Regions from separate parts of the Streptomyces sp. NPDC047706 genome, predicted to be linked through region 1. Evidence: riboswitches for the same ligand, from Rfam matches in the RefSeq annotation. Region 1 holds a riboswitch; each other region holds the start of a gene.
What was found. Region 1 has a riboswitch for cobalamin ahead of metE (5-methyltetrahydropteroyltriglutamate--homocysteine S-methyltransferase). Riboswitches for the same ligand answer to the same signal wherever they lie in the genome.
Positions count from the first base shown of each region.

Region 2: linked by a shared signal. The riboswitch ahead of ACGF8A_RS08180 (ribonucleoside-diphosphate reductase subunit alpha) and the one ahead of metE (5-methyltetrahydropteroyltriglutamate--homocysteine S-methyltransferase) in region 1 are both predicted to bind cobalamin.
Region 3: linked by a shared signal. The riboswitch ahead of ACGF8A_RS07770 (energy-coupling factor ABC transporter permease) and the one ahead of metE (5-methyltetrahydropteroyltriglutamate--homocysteine S-methyltransferase) in region 1 are both predicted to bind cobalamin.

Region 1 is NZ_JBIDCW010000024.1:40,228-43,437, forward strand. It holds gene metE (5-methyltetrahydropteroyltriglutamate--homocysteine S-methyltransferase) at 1-2,064, opposite strand, end outside; cobalamin riboswitch at 2,228-2,452, opposite strand; gene ACGF8A_RS25905 (ATP-binding cassette domain-containing protein) at 2,591-3,210, shown strand, end outside.
Region 2 is NZ_JBIDCW010000005.1:192,036-195,245, reverse strand. It holds gene ACGF8A_RS08180 (ribonucleoside-diphosphate reductase subunit alpha) at 1-1,873, opposite strand, end outside; cobalamin riboswitch at 1,997-2,174, opposite strand; gene ACGF8A_RS08175 (GNAT family N-acetyltransferase) at 2,191-2,697, opposite strand; gene mctP (monocarboxylate uptake permease MctP) at 2,842-3,210, opposite strand, start outside.
Region 3 is NZ_JBIDCW010000005.1:108,005-111,214, forward strand. It holds gene ACGF8A_RS07760 (hypothetical protein) at 1-109, opposite strand, end outside; partial or broken gene ACGF8A_RS07765 (hypothetical protein) at 856-1,137, opposite strand; cobalamin riboswitch at 1,220-1,404, shown strand; gene ACGF8A_RS07770 (energy-coupling factor ABC transporter permease) at 1,438-2,145, shown strand; gene ACGF8A_RS07775 (energy-coupling factor ABC transporter substrate-binding protein) at 2,142-2,501, shown strand; gene cbiQ (cobalt ECF transporter T component CbiQ) at 2,507-3,210, shown strand, end outside.

The DNA.
Region 1 (3,210 bases):
GACCTGCATGTGCGAACGGGCGGCCTCCAGGCTGATGACGTCCGCGTCGAGGTCGTCGATCGCCTGCACGATGTCCCCGAACTCGGCGTAGCACATGTGCGTGTGGATCTGGGTGTCCGGCCGAACGCCGCCGGTGGTGAGCCGGAACGCCTCCGTCGCCCACGCCAGGTAGGCGGCGTGGTCGGCCGAGCGCAGCGGCAGGGTCTCGCGCAGCGCCGGCTCGTCGACCTGGATGACGGAGGTCCCGGCCGCCTCCAGGTCGCCCACCTCGTCCCGCAGAGCGAGGGCGACCTGGCGTGCGGTGGCGCCGAGGGGCTGGTCGTCACGGACGAAGGACCACGCGAGCATGGTGACCGGCCCGGTGAGCATGCCCTTGACCGGACGGCCGGTGAGGGACTGGGCGTACGTCGTCCAGCGCACCGTCATCGGCTCGGGGCGGGAGATGTCGCCGGCCAGGATCGGCGGGCGGACGTACCGGGTGCCGTACGACTGGACCCAGCCGTGCTGGGTGGCGAGATAGCCGGTGAGCTGCTCGGCGAAGTACTGGACCATGTCGTTGCGTTCGGGCTCGCCGTGCACGAGGACGTCGAGGCCGGTCTTCTCCTGGAAGGCGATCACTTCCTGGATCTCGGCCTTGATGCGCTCCTCGTAGCCGGCGTCGTCGATCCGCCCGGCCCGCAGATCGGCGCGGGCGGCGCGCAGCTCGCCGGTCTGCGGGAAGGAACCGATGGTCGTGGTCGGCAGCAGGGGCAGGCCGAGGTGGGCGCGCTGGGCGGCGGCCCGCTCGGCGTAGGGCTGGGAGCGGCGGGCGTCGGCCTCCGTGACGGCGGCGGCGCGGGCGCGGACGGCCGGGTCATGGGTGATCGGCGAGCCGGCGCGGGACGCGAGGTCGGCACGGTTGGCGGCCAGCTCCGCCGTGACCGTGCCGGTGCCCTGGGCGAGGCCCCTGGCGAGAGTGACGACCTCGGCGGTCTTCTGCCGGGCGAAGGCGAGCCAGCGCAGGATCTGCGGCTCGATGTCCCGCTCCGCAGCGGTGTCCAGGGGCACGTGCAGCAGCGAGCAGGAGGCGGCCACGTCGACGCGGTCCGCCAGGCCCAGCAGGGTACCGAGGGTGGCCAGGGACTTCTCCAGGTCGTTGACCCAGATGTTGCGGCCGTTGACGACGCCGGCGACGAGACGCTTGCCCGGCAGACCGCCGACGGCGGCGAGGGCGTCCAGGTTGGCGGCGGCGGCCTCGGTGAAGTCCAGCGCGAGACCCTCGACGGGGGCCTTGGCCAGGACCGGCAGGGCGTCGCCGAGCCGGTCGAAGTACGAGGCGACGAGCAGCTGGGGCCGGTCGGGCAGGGCGCCGAGCTCGCGGTAGGCGCGGGCCGCGGCGTTCAGCTCGGCGGGCGTGCGGTCCTGGACGAGGGCGGGTTCGTCGAGCTGAACCCACTCGGCGCCCGCCGCGCGCAGGTCGGCGAGGACCTCGGCGTACACCGGCAGGAGCCGGTCCAGCAGAGTGAGCGGTTCGAAGTCCGCGGGGACGCCTGGCGCGGGCTTGGCGAGCAGGAGGTAGGTGACGGGGCCGACGAGGACCGGGCGGGCCGTCGGACCCAGGGCGAGGGCCTCCTTCAGCTCGGCGACCTGCTTGGTGGAGTCGGCGGCGAACACGGTGTCCGGACCCAGCTCGGGAACCAGGTAGTGGTAGTTGGTGTCGAACCACTTGGTCATCTCCAGCGGCGCCACGTCCTGGGTGCCGCGGGCCATGGCGAAGTAGCCGTCGAGCGCGTCGGCGGTGACGGCCTCCCGGTGCCGGGCGGGGATCGCGCCGACCATGACGGTGGTGTCGAGAACATGGTCGTAGTACGAGAAGTCGCCGGTCGGTACCTCGTGGATGCCGGCCTCGGCGAGCCAGCGCCAGTTGCCGGCGCGCAGCTCGGCGGCGGTGGCTCGGAGGGCGTCCGCGGTGACGCGGCCCTTCCAGTAGCCCTCGATCGCCTTCTTCAGTTCCCGGTTCTGACCCTGGCGGGGGTAGCCGTACACGGTGGCCCGTGCTGCCGCGGCTGCGGACTTCGATGTCACGGAGATCTCCTTCGCGAGATGAATCCCTGAGAACCCGGAGACGGGACGAGAACGCGAAGGGTGACGGACCGGACGGAAACGACCCCGCGCGGCACAGCGCGGTCGTCCGCCTGGTATGTACGCCGACCCGCCCTCGAGGTCACCGGGATGTCCGCGCACGAGGGTTCGCGCGCGGGCAGTTGGCAGGTCTTCGGACTCGCGGGCACGCCTCGTGTCGTACGAGACACCTACTGGCCGTCGCTTCCCAGGCCCTCTTCCTCGGGCCCAGTGCGTGTGACGGCGGTCGTTCCCACTCACCGCTGCGGGGCAGTCCCGGATTCCCACCGGGTTCCCTCTTGCGACGCATCCCGCCTGGCGGACGGGGCGAACCAGCTGCGCGCACCACCCTACGCGGCGTCGCGCGGGCGGGGAGGGCAGGTCCGGCATTCGGATGGTGAAGTCGGACACGGAGACGTCACGCACCGCGCGATGCCCGGGAACCAACCGCCCTCCGCTTCCGACACCTGTTCAGGAGCGAGGAGGTGGCATGGAAGGACTGGACGTCGTGATGCGCGAAGTCGCCTGCCGGCACGGCCGCGTGGAGGCCGTGCGGGGCGTCGACCTCGACATCGCGGCCGGCGGGCGGGTGGCGCTGACCGGTACCAACGGCTCGGGCAAGACCACGTTGCTGCGGGCGGTGCTCGGCCTGCACCGCCGGGCCGGCGGCCGGATCCTGGTGGGCGGCCGGGACACCCGCAGCGCGGCCGAGTGGGCGTGGCGGCGCCGGGCGTGCGCGTGGATTCCGCAGAAGCCGGCGGCTGGCCGTTTCCCGCTGCTGGCCGGGGAGTTGCTGGCCAGTGGCGGTGCCAGGGCCGAGGCGGTCGAGGCGGCGGCGAAGCTGGGCGTCGGGCAGCTCGTGGACCGGCCGTTGCACACCCTGTCCGGCGGCCAGTTGCAGCGGATGTACCTGGCGCGGGCGGTCGGCTGTGTCGCCGCGGGCGCCGGCGTGCTGCTGGCCGACGAACCCACCGCGGCACTCGACTTCGCCGGGCAGGAGGAGGCCGCCGACGTGCTGCTGTCCCTGCCGGTGACCGTCGTGGTCGTCACCCACGACCGGGCGCTGGCCGACCGCTGCGACCGGGTGCTGGAGATGGCCGCGGGCAGTCT
Region 2 (3,210 bases), on a different contig from region 1:
GCTCGATGCACTCGTACACACCGGCGATCGAGGCGATCGTCGCGGTGGGCGCGATGGCCAGCAGCAGGGAGTTGCGCATGCCGACCGCGGCGATCCGCTCGCGCAGGGCGGCCCAGCGCTCCGGCCAGGCAGGCTCGACGCCGTAGTGGTCGGGGTGGAGCACACCGCGGGCGGCGCGGGTCCTGTCCCACGCCGGCAGCGGCCCGTTGCGCTCGGCGAGGTCGGCGGACGCCTCGTACGCGGCGAGCATGACGCGCTCGGCGATGCGGGTGGAGAGGGCCTTCGCCTCGGGTGAGTCGAACGGCAGGCGCAGCTTGAAGAAGACGTCCTGCAGGCCCATCGCGCCGAGGCCGACCGGACGCCACCGGGAGTTGGAGCGGCCCGCCTCCTCGGTCGGGTAGAAGTTGATGTCGACCACGCGGTCGAGGAAGGTGACGGCGGTGCGGACGGTCGCGTCCAGCCGCTCCCAGTCGATGCCGTCGCCCACGACGAACGCGCCCAGGTTGACCGAGCCCAGGTTGCACACGGCCGTCTCCCCGTCGCTCGTGACCTCCAGGATCTCCGTGCAGAGGTTCGAGGAGTGGACGACGTGGCCGGGCTCGGCGGTCTGGTTGGCGGTGCGGTTGGCGGCGTCCTTGAAGGTCATCCAGCCGTTGCCGGTCTGCGCGAGGGTGCGCATCATCCGGCCGTACAGCTCGCGGGCGGGCAGCGCCTTCTTCGCCAGGCCCTTCTCCTCGGCCTCGCGGTACGCGGCGTCGAACTCCTCGCCCCACAGGTCGACCAGCTCGGGCACGTCCGACGGCGAGAACAGCGACCACGGGGCGTCCGCGTTCACCCGGCGCATGAACTCGTCCGGGATCCAGTGCGCGAGGTTGAGGTTGTGCGTACGGCGGGCGTCCTCACCGGTGTTGTCCCGCAGCTCCAGGAACTCCTCGATGTCGGAGTGCCAGGTCTCCAGGTAGACCGCGGCCGCGCCCTTGCGCCGGCCGCCCTGGTTCACGGCGGCGACCGAGGCGTCCAGCGTCTTCAGGAACGGGACGATGCCGTTGGAGTGGCCGTTGGTGCCGCGGATCAGCGAACCACGGGAACGGATCCGGGAGTACGACAGCCCGATGCCCCCGGCGTGCTTGGAGAGCCGGGCGACCTGGTGGTAGCGGTCGTAGATGGAGTCCAGCTCGTCCAGGGGGGAGTCCAGGAGGTAGCAGGACGACATCTGGGGGTGGCGGGTGCCGGAGTTGAAGAGGGTCGGGGAGGAGGGGAGGTAGTCCAGACGGCTCATGAGCCCGTAGAGCGCGGCGACTTCGTCCACCGACCGGGGGGTGTCGTCCTCGGCGAGGCCGGCGGCGACGCGCAGCATGAAGTGCTGGGGCGTCTCGACGACCTTGCGGGTGATCGGGTGCCGGAGCAGATAGCGGCTGTGCAGCGTGCGCAGGCCGAAGTAGCCGAAGCGGTCGTCGCCGGCCGGGTCGATCAGGGCGTTCAGACGGTCGGCGTGCAGGCGTACGAAGTCGGCCGTGCGGTCGGCGATGAGGCCTTCCCGGTGCCCCACGGCGACGGACTCCGTGAAGGTCGTGACGCCCTGGGAGGCGGCCTCCGCGGCGATGGAGACGGTCAGCAGCCGGGCGGCGAGCCGGGAGTAGGCGGGGTCCTCGGAGATCAGGCCGGCGGCGGCCTCCGTGGCCAGCTCACGCAGTTCGCTCTCGTCGGCCCGCGCGGAGCGGCCGCGCAGCGCGGCGGCGGCGACCCGGCCGGGGTCGGCGTCGGGGAGGTCGGCGGTCAGCTCGGCCAGGGTCCGCAGCAGCGCGGTTTTTGGACCGTCGGATTCCACTTCCACCGTTGTCGCTTCGGCCGGTGCGGCTGGCGCGATGGTCACGTGGGGCTCTCCCTCGCTCGGCACAGGGGCCTCGCCGAGGGCAGGGGGCAGCACACGAGCGCACGGGGCGTCGCGTCCACCGGCCCATTCCACGAGACCCGGACGTCAGGACACCCGGACCGGACGGCCGGGCGCACTGTCGGCAGGTCCTCGGACTGAACAGGCGTGCGCGCCCTGTTCAGGGCGGGTGCACGCAAGTACACCGTTGCGGGACAGTTCCGGATTCGCACCGGATTCCCCTGCGGCGACAGCGAGCATGAGCATACATCTAGTGCCGGGCGCCGAAGGCACCCCCATATGTTGTGTCGCCGACAACTTCAGAGCGTCAACTGGTAGGTGAGGAGCGTGATGTCGTCAAGGTGCGCGAGAGGGTTCCAGTCGCGCTCCGGAGTGCGCACGAAGCCCAGACGTTCGTAGATGCGGTGGGCTGTGTGCATGGTGCGCTGGGTGGAGAGGACGATGCCGGTGCAGCCGTCCGTGGTGCGTGCGCGGTCGATGCAGGCGCGCACGAGGGCCTCGCCCACGCCCCGGCCGCGGGCCTCCCGGGCGACGGCGAGCATACGGATCTCGGCCTCCGCGGGGCGGGCCACGTCGGCCATGGGGCCGCCGGACGGGACGAAGGTCACGCCGCCGAGGACGCGGCCGTTGTCTGCGGCCACCAGGACTTCGGCTGCGGCGGCTCGCTTGGCGACGTTTCTGAGTTCGCCGAGGTATTCGTCACTCTCGCCGAAGTCGAGCAGGCCGTCCTGGAGGTAGGCCTGGGCCGTGATGTCGCCGAGGGGGGCGTGGTCGGTGGGCAGTGCGGGGCGGATGACGAAGTCCATGGGGGGGAGTGTGCACGACAGCGGGCCGCCGTTGTGCTTGATGCCGGCGGCCCGCTGCGGGTGGTGGGGTGGCTGGTCGCGCCACGCGGCGGCGCCGCGTGGCGATACGGCCCCGCGCCCCTTGCGGGCGTTGTCTCGCGTTCTCTAGTGACCTGCCCCCGCGGTCGCCGGCGGCAGTTCCACCTGGACGCCCGGGTCGCCCGCGTCCGCCGTGTAGTCCCCGGGCTTGGTCTCGTCGACGCCCTCGGGGGCCTTCACGGCCTTCAGGACGAAGGTGAGGACCACCGTGACCACCAGGTTCAGGACGAACGCCGTGAGGCCGATGTAGCCGATCTCCCCGATGCCGGGGATCTCCGCCGACGAGCCGCCGAAGTGCTTCTGCGTCGGGGAGGCGACGCCGTACGCGGCGACCGTGCCGTAGATCATGCCGACCGCCCAGCCGGCCAGCAGGGCCCAGCGGTGGAACCAGCGCGTGAACAGGCCGCCGACCAGTGCGGGCATGGTCTGGAGGAT
Region 3 (3,210 bases), on a different contig from region 1:
ACCCGCCGCCATGGCCGCCTTCGGACGCCTGGGCGGTGGCCGGGATACCCATGAAACCGATGCCGGCTATGACGGCGGTCGCGGCAGCGATCGTGCGAATCCTGCGCATATCTCCTCCTTGCACCGAATGGAGTGCGCCATCAGAAGATCCATTTGGCGCTCATTCCGGAGGCTAGAGCGACATCGCGCGGAGCGCTCATCGGGGAAGCCATCCGGAGGTTCCAGGGCTCAGATCGAGGATCAAACGGGTCATATCGACCTCCTTCGGGTGAGCGCGTTGACTGCGCGCCAGACGGCCATGTCCTGCGCGACCAGCGGGATCGGACTGCCCGTCACGGCAAGGGCGCGCGTGATCAGCGATCGCTACACGTCGGTCTGCTTCGACAGGCCCGGTGCGGGCGGGCGTGGCGGAGCCCGGGAGTCGTATCCAGCTCCCGGGCCCCTGGGGTGCCACCCAATTGCGCACGCCGGCGGCGTTCAAGAGGACGGATCAGTCATCATGCCGTCGTGTTCTTCCTTTGAACTACCGCACCGTGCGAGAGGTGCAGGCGAGAGTCGAACTCGCATCCGACGGCGTCCGTCCGGCATCGGTCGATCCGGCGATCGGCGGCGATGCTGAGACTGGAGCGAGAGTCTGAGATTGACCGCGGCTGCCTCTGCCATGTTGGGCTACCCCGGCCCGTTGGACACTGTGCCGGGGGGAGGACTCGAACCTTCACTGTCACCGCTTCTTCAGGCTGAACTTCAGTGTCAGCTTGCGCTCATCACGCGAACCGGTCCTCAATCCGGCCCGCGCCTTGTGCGCACCCCCGCGCTCGCACGCGGGGGCGATCATGGATGCTACCCGCGGCCAGGTCAGCCGAACAGGTAGCCGAACACCGCGTCACCGACGCGCTGGTCGGTGACCTCGGCGCCGTTGGCCTCCTCGCGGGCGAACTTGACGGCCTGCTGGAGCTTCTCGACGCGCTCCACCAGTTCGTTGACCCGTCGCGCCGGGAGGGCACCCGAGAACCTCACCGTCGTCCAGTATCCGATCGGCACGTCCTCGTAGTACACCTCGACCTGCGCCGGGTGCTTGTCGGTCGCCTCCGCCTTGACGTGGTTGCGCGGGACCTTCTCGCGAAGGCGCCGGGGCGGCCGCCTCCGTTGCCGTGGTGCGTCGCGTGACCAGCGCCTTCGCGCCCCCGGTGCACCGCTTGTCACCACCCCCGGGGGCGCACTACTGTCACCACGCCTTGGTGAACGGGAAATCCGGTGTGATGCCGGTGCGGCCCTCGCCACTGTGATCGGGAAGTCCGGCTCCGGCCCTCAGGGGCGGCCACTGGGTCCTTGTGACCCGGGAAGGCGGAGCACGGGCGGTGTCACCCGTCAGCCAGGAGACCGGCCGAGGCGCGTCGTACACCATCCACGAGGTGCTGGAGAGGGTCTGCTGAAGCCATGCACATAGCCGAGGGTTTTCTGCCTCCGGCGCACGCGATCGCCTGGGGTGCCGCGTCCGCGCCGTTCGTCGTCCACGGAGTCCGGTCCCTCACCCGTGAGGTCAGGGAACATCCCGAGAGCACCCTGCTCCTCGGCGCCTCGGGCGCCTTCACCTTCGTGCTGTCGGCGCTGAAGTTGCCGTCCGTGACCGGGAGTTGCTCGCATCCCACCGGCACGGGACTGGGGGCCATCCTGTTCCGGCCGCCGGTCATGGCGGTGCTGGGCACCATCACGCTGCTGTTCCAGGCGCTGCTGCTCGCGCACGGCGGGCTGACCACGCTCGGCGCCAACGTCTTCTCGATGGCGGTCGTCGGGCCGTGGGCGGGCTACGGAATCTACCGGCTGCTGCGGCGGTTCGACGTGCCGCTGATGGTCGCCGTGTTCTTCGGGGCGTTCGTCGCCGACCTGTCCACCTACTGCGTGACCAGCGTCCAGCTGGCGCTCGCCTTCCCCGACCCGAGCAGCGGATTCCTCGGCGCGCTCGGCAAGTTCGGCTCCATCTTCGCGGTCACGCAGATCCCGCTCGCGGTGAGCGAGGGCCTGCTGACGGTACTGGTGATGCGACTGCTCGTGCAGTCCAGCAAGGGTGAACTGACCAGGCTGGGCGTGCTGCTCACGGGGAAGACCGGCGCCCGGGACAACGGCTCGGAGGCGGTGGCCCGATGAAGCGCAACACAAGGATCAACCTGCTGCTGGTGCTCGCCGTCGCGACCCTCGCGGTGCTGCCGCTGGTGCTCGGGCTCGGCGACCACAAGGAGGAACCGTTCGCCGGCGCCGACGGCGAGGCGGAGACGGCGATCACCGAGCTGGACCCGGACTACGAGCCCTGGTTCTCGCCGCTGTACGAGCCCCCGTCCGGTGAGATCGAGTCAGGTCTGTTCGCCCTCCAGGCGGCCGTCGGCGCGGGCGCGCTCGCGTACTACTTCGGGGTCCGGCGGGGCCGTCGTCAGGGCGAGGCCCGCGCCAGGGAACGGCAGGGCGCGGTGCGGGTCCCCGGGCACGACGGAGCCGAAGGGGCCTGAGCCTCGTGCTGCCGATCGACGCGGCGGCGCACAGCAGCCGCTGGCGCCGCCGTCATCCCGTGGACAAGGCCGTGCTCGGGCTGGGGCTCACGGTGCTGGCGATCTCGTTGCCGCCCTGGCCGGGGGCGGCGCTGGTGCTGGTGACGGCGCTGGCCGTGCTGCTGGGACCGGCGGGCGTGCCCGGGCGGCGGCTGTGGCGGGCCTACCGGGTGCCGCTGGGTTTCTGCGTCACCGGCGCGCTGCCGCTGCTGGTGCGGGTCGGCGGCCCGGACGGGTTCGCCGGTCTCGCCGACGGCGGCGCGGTGCGCGCCGGGGAACTGCTGCTGCGTACCTCGGCCGCCTCCCTCGGTGTGCTGCTGTTCGCGTTCACCACCCCGATGTCCGACCTGCTGCCCCGCCTGGTCCGGGCCGGCGTCCCCGCCCCTGTCGTCGACGTGGCGCTGGTGACGTACCGCATGAGCTTTCTGCTCCTGGACTCCGTGCGCCGGATCCGTGACGCTCAGGCGGCCCGGCTGGGGCACACCACGCGCGCCGCCCGGTGGCGGTCGCTGGCCGGGCTCGGCGCCACCGCCTTCGTGCGCGCCTTCGACCGGGCCACGCGCCTGCAGGCCGGGCTCGCCGGGCGCGGCTACGACGGCACGCTTCGGGTGCTGGTGCCCGAGGCCCGCGTCTCCGTGCCGTTCACGGCCGTGAGCGTCGCGCTGCTCGG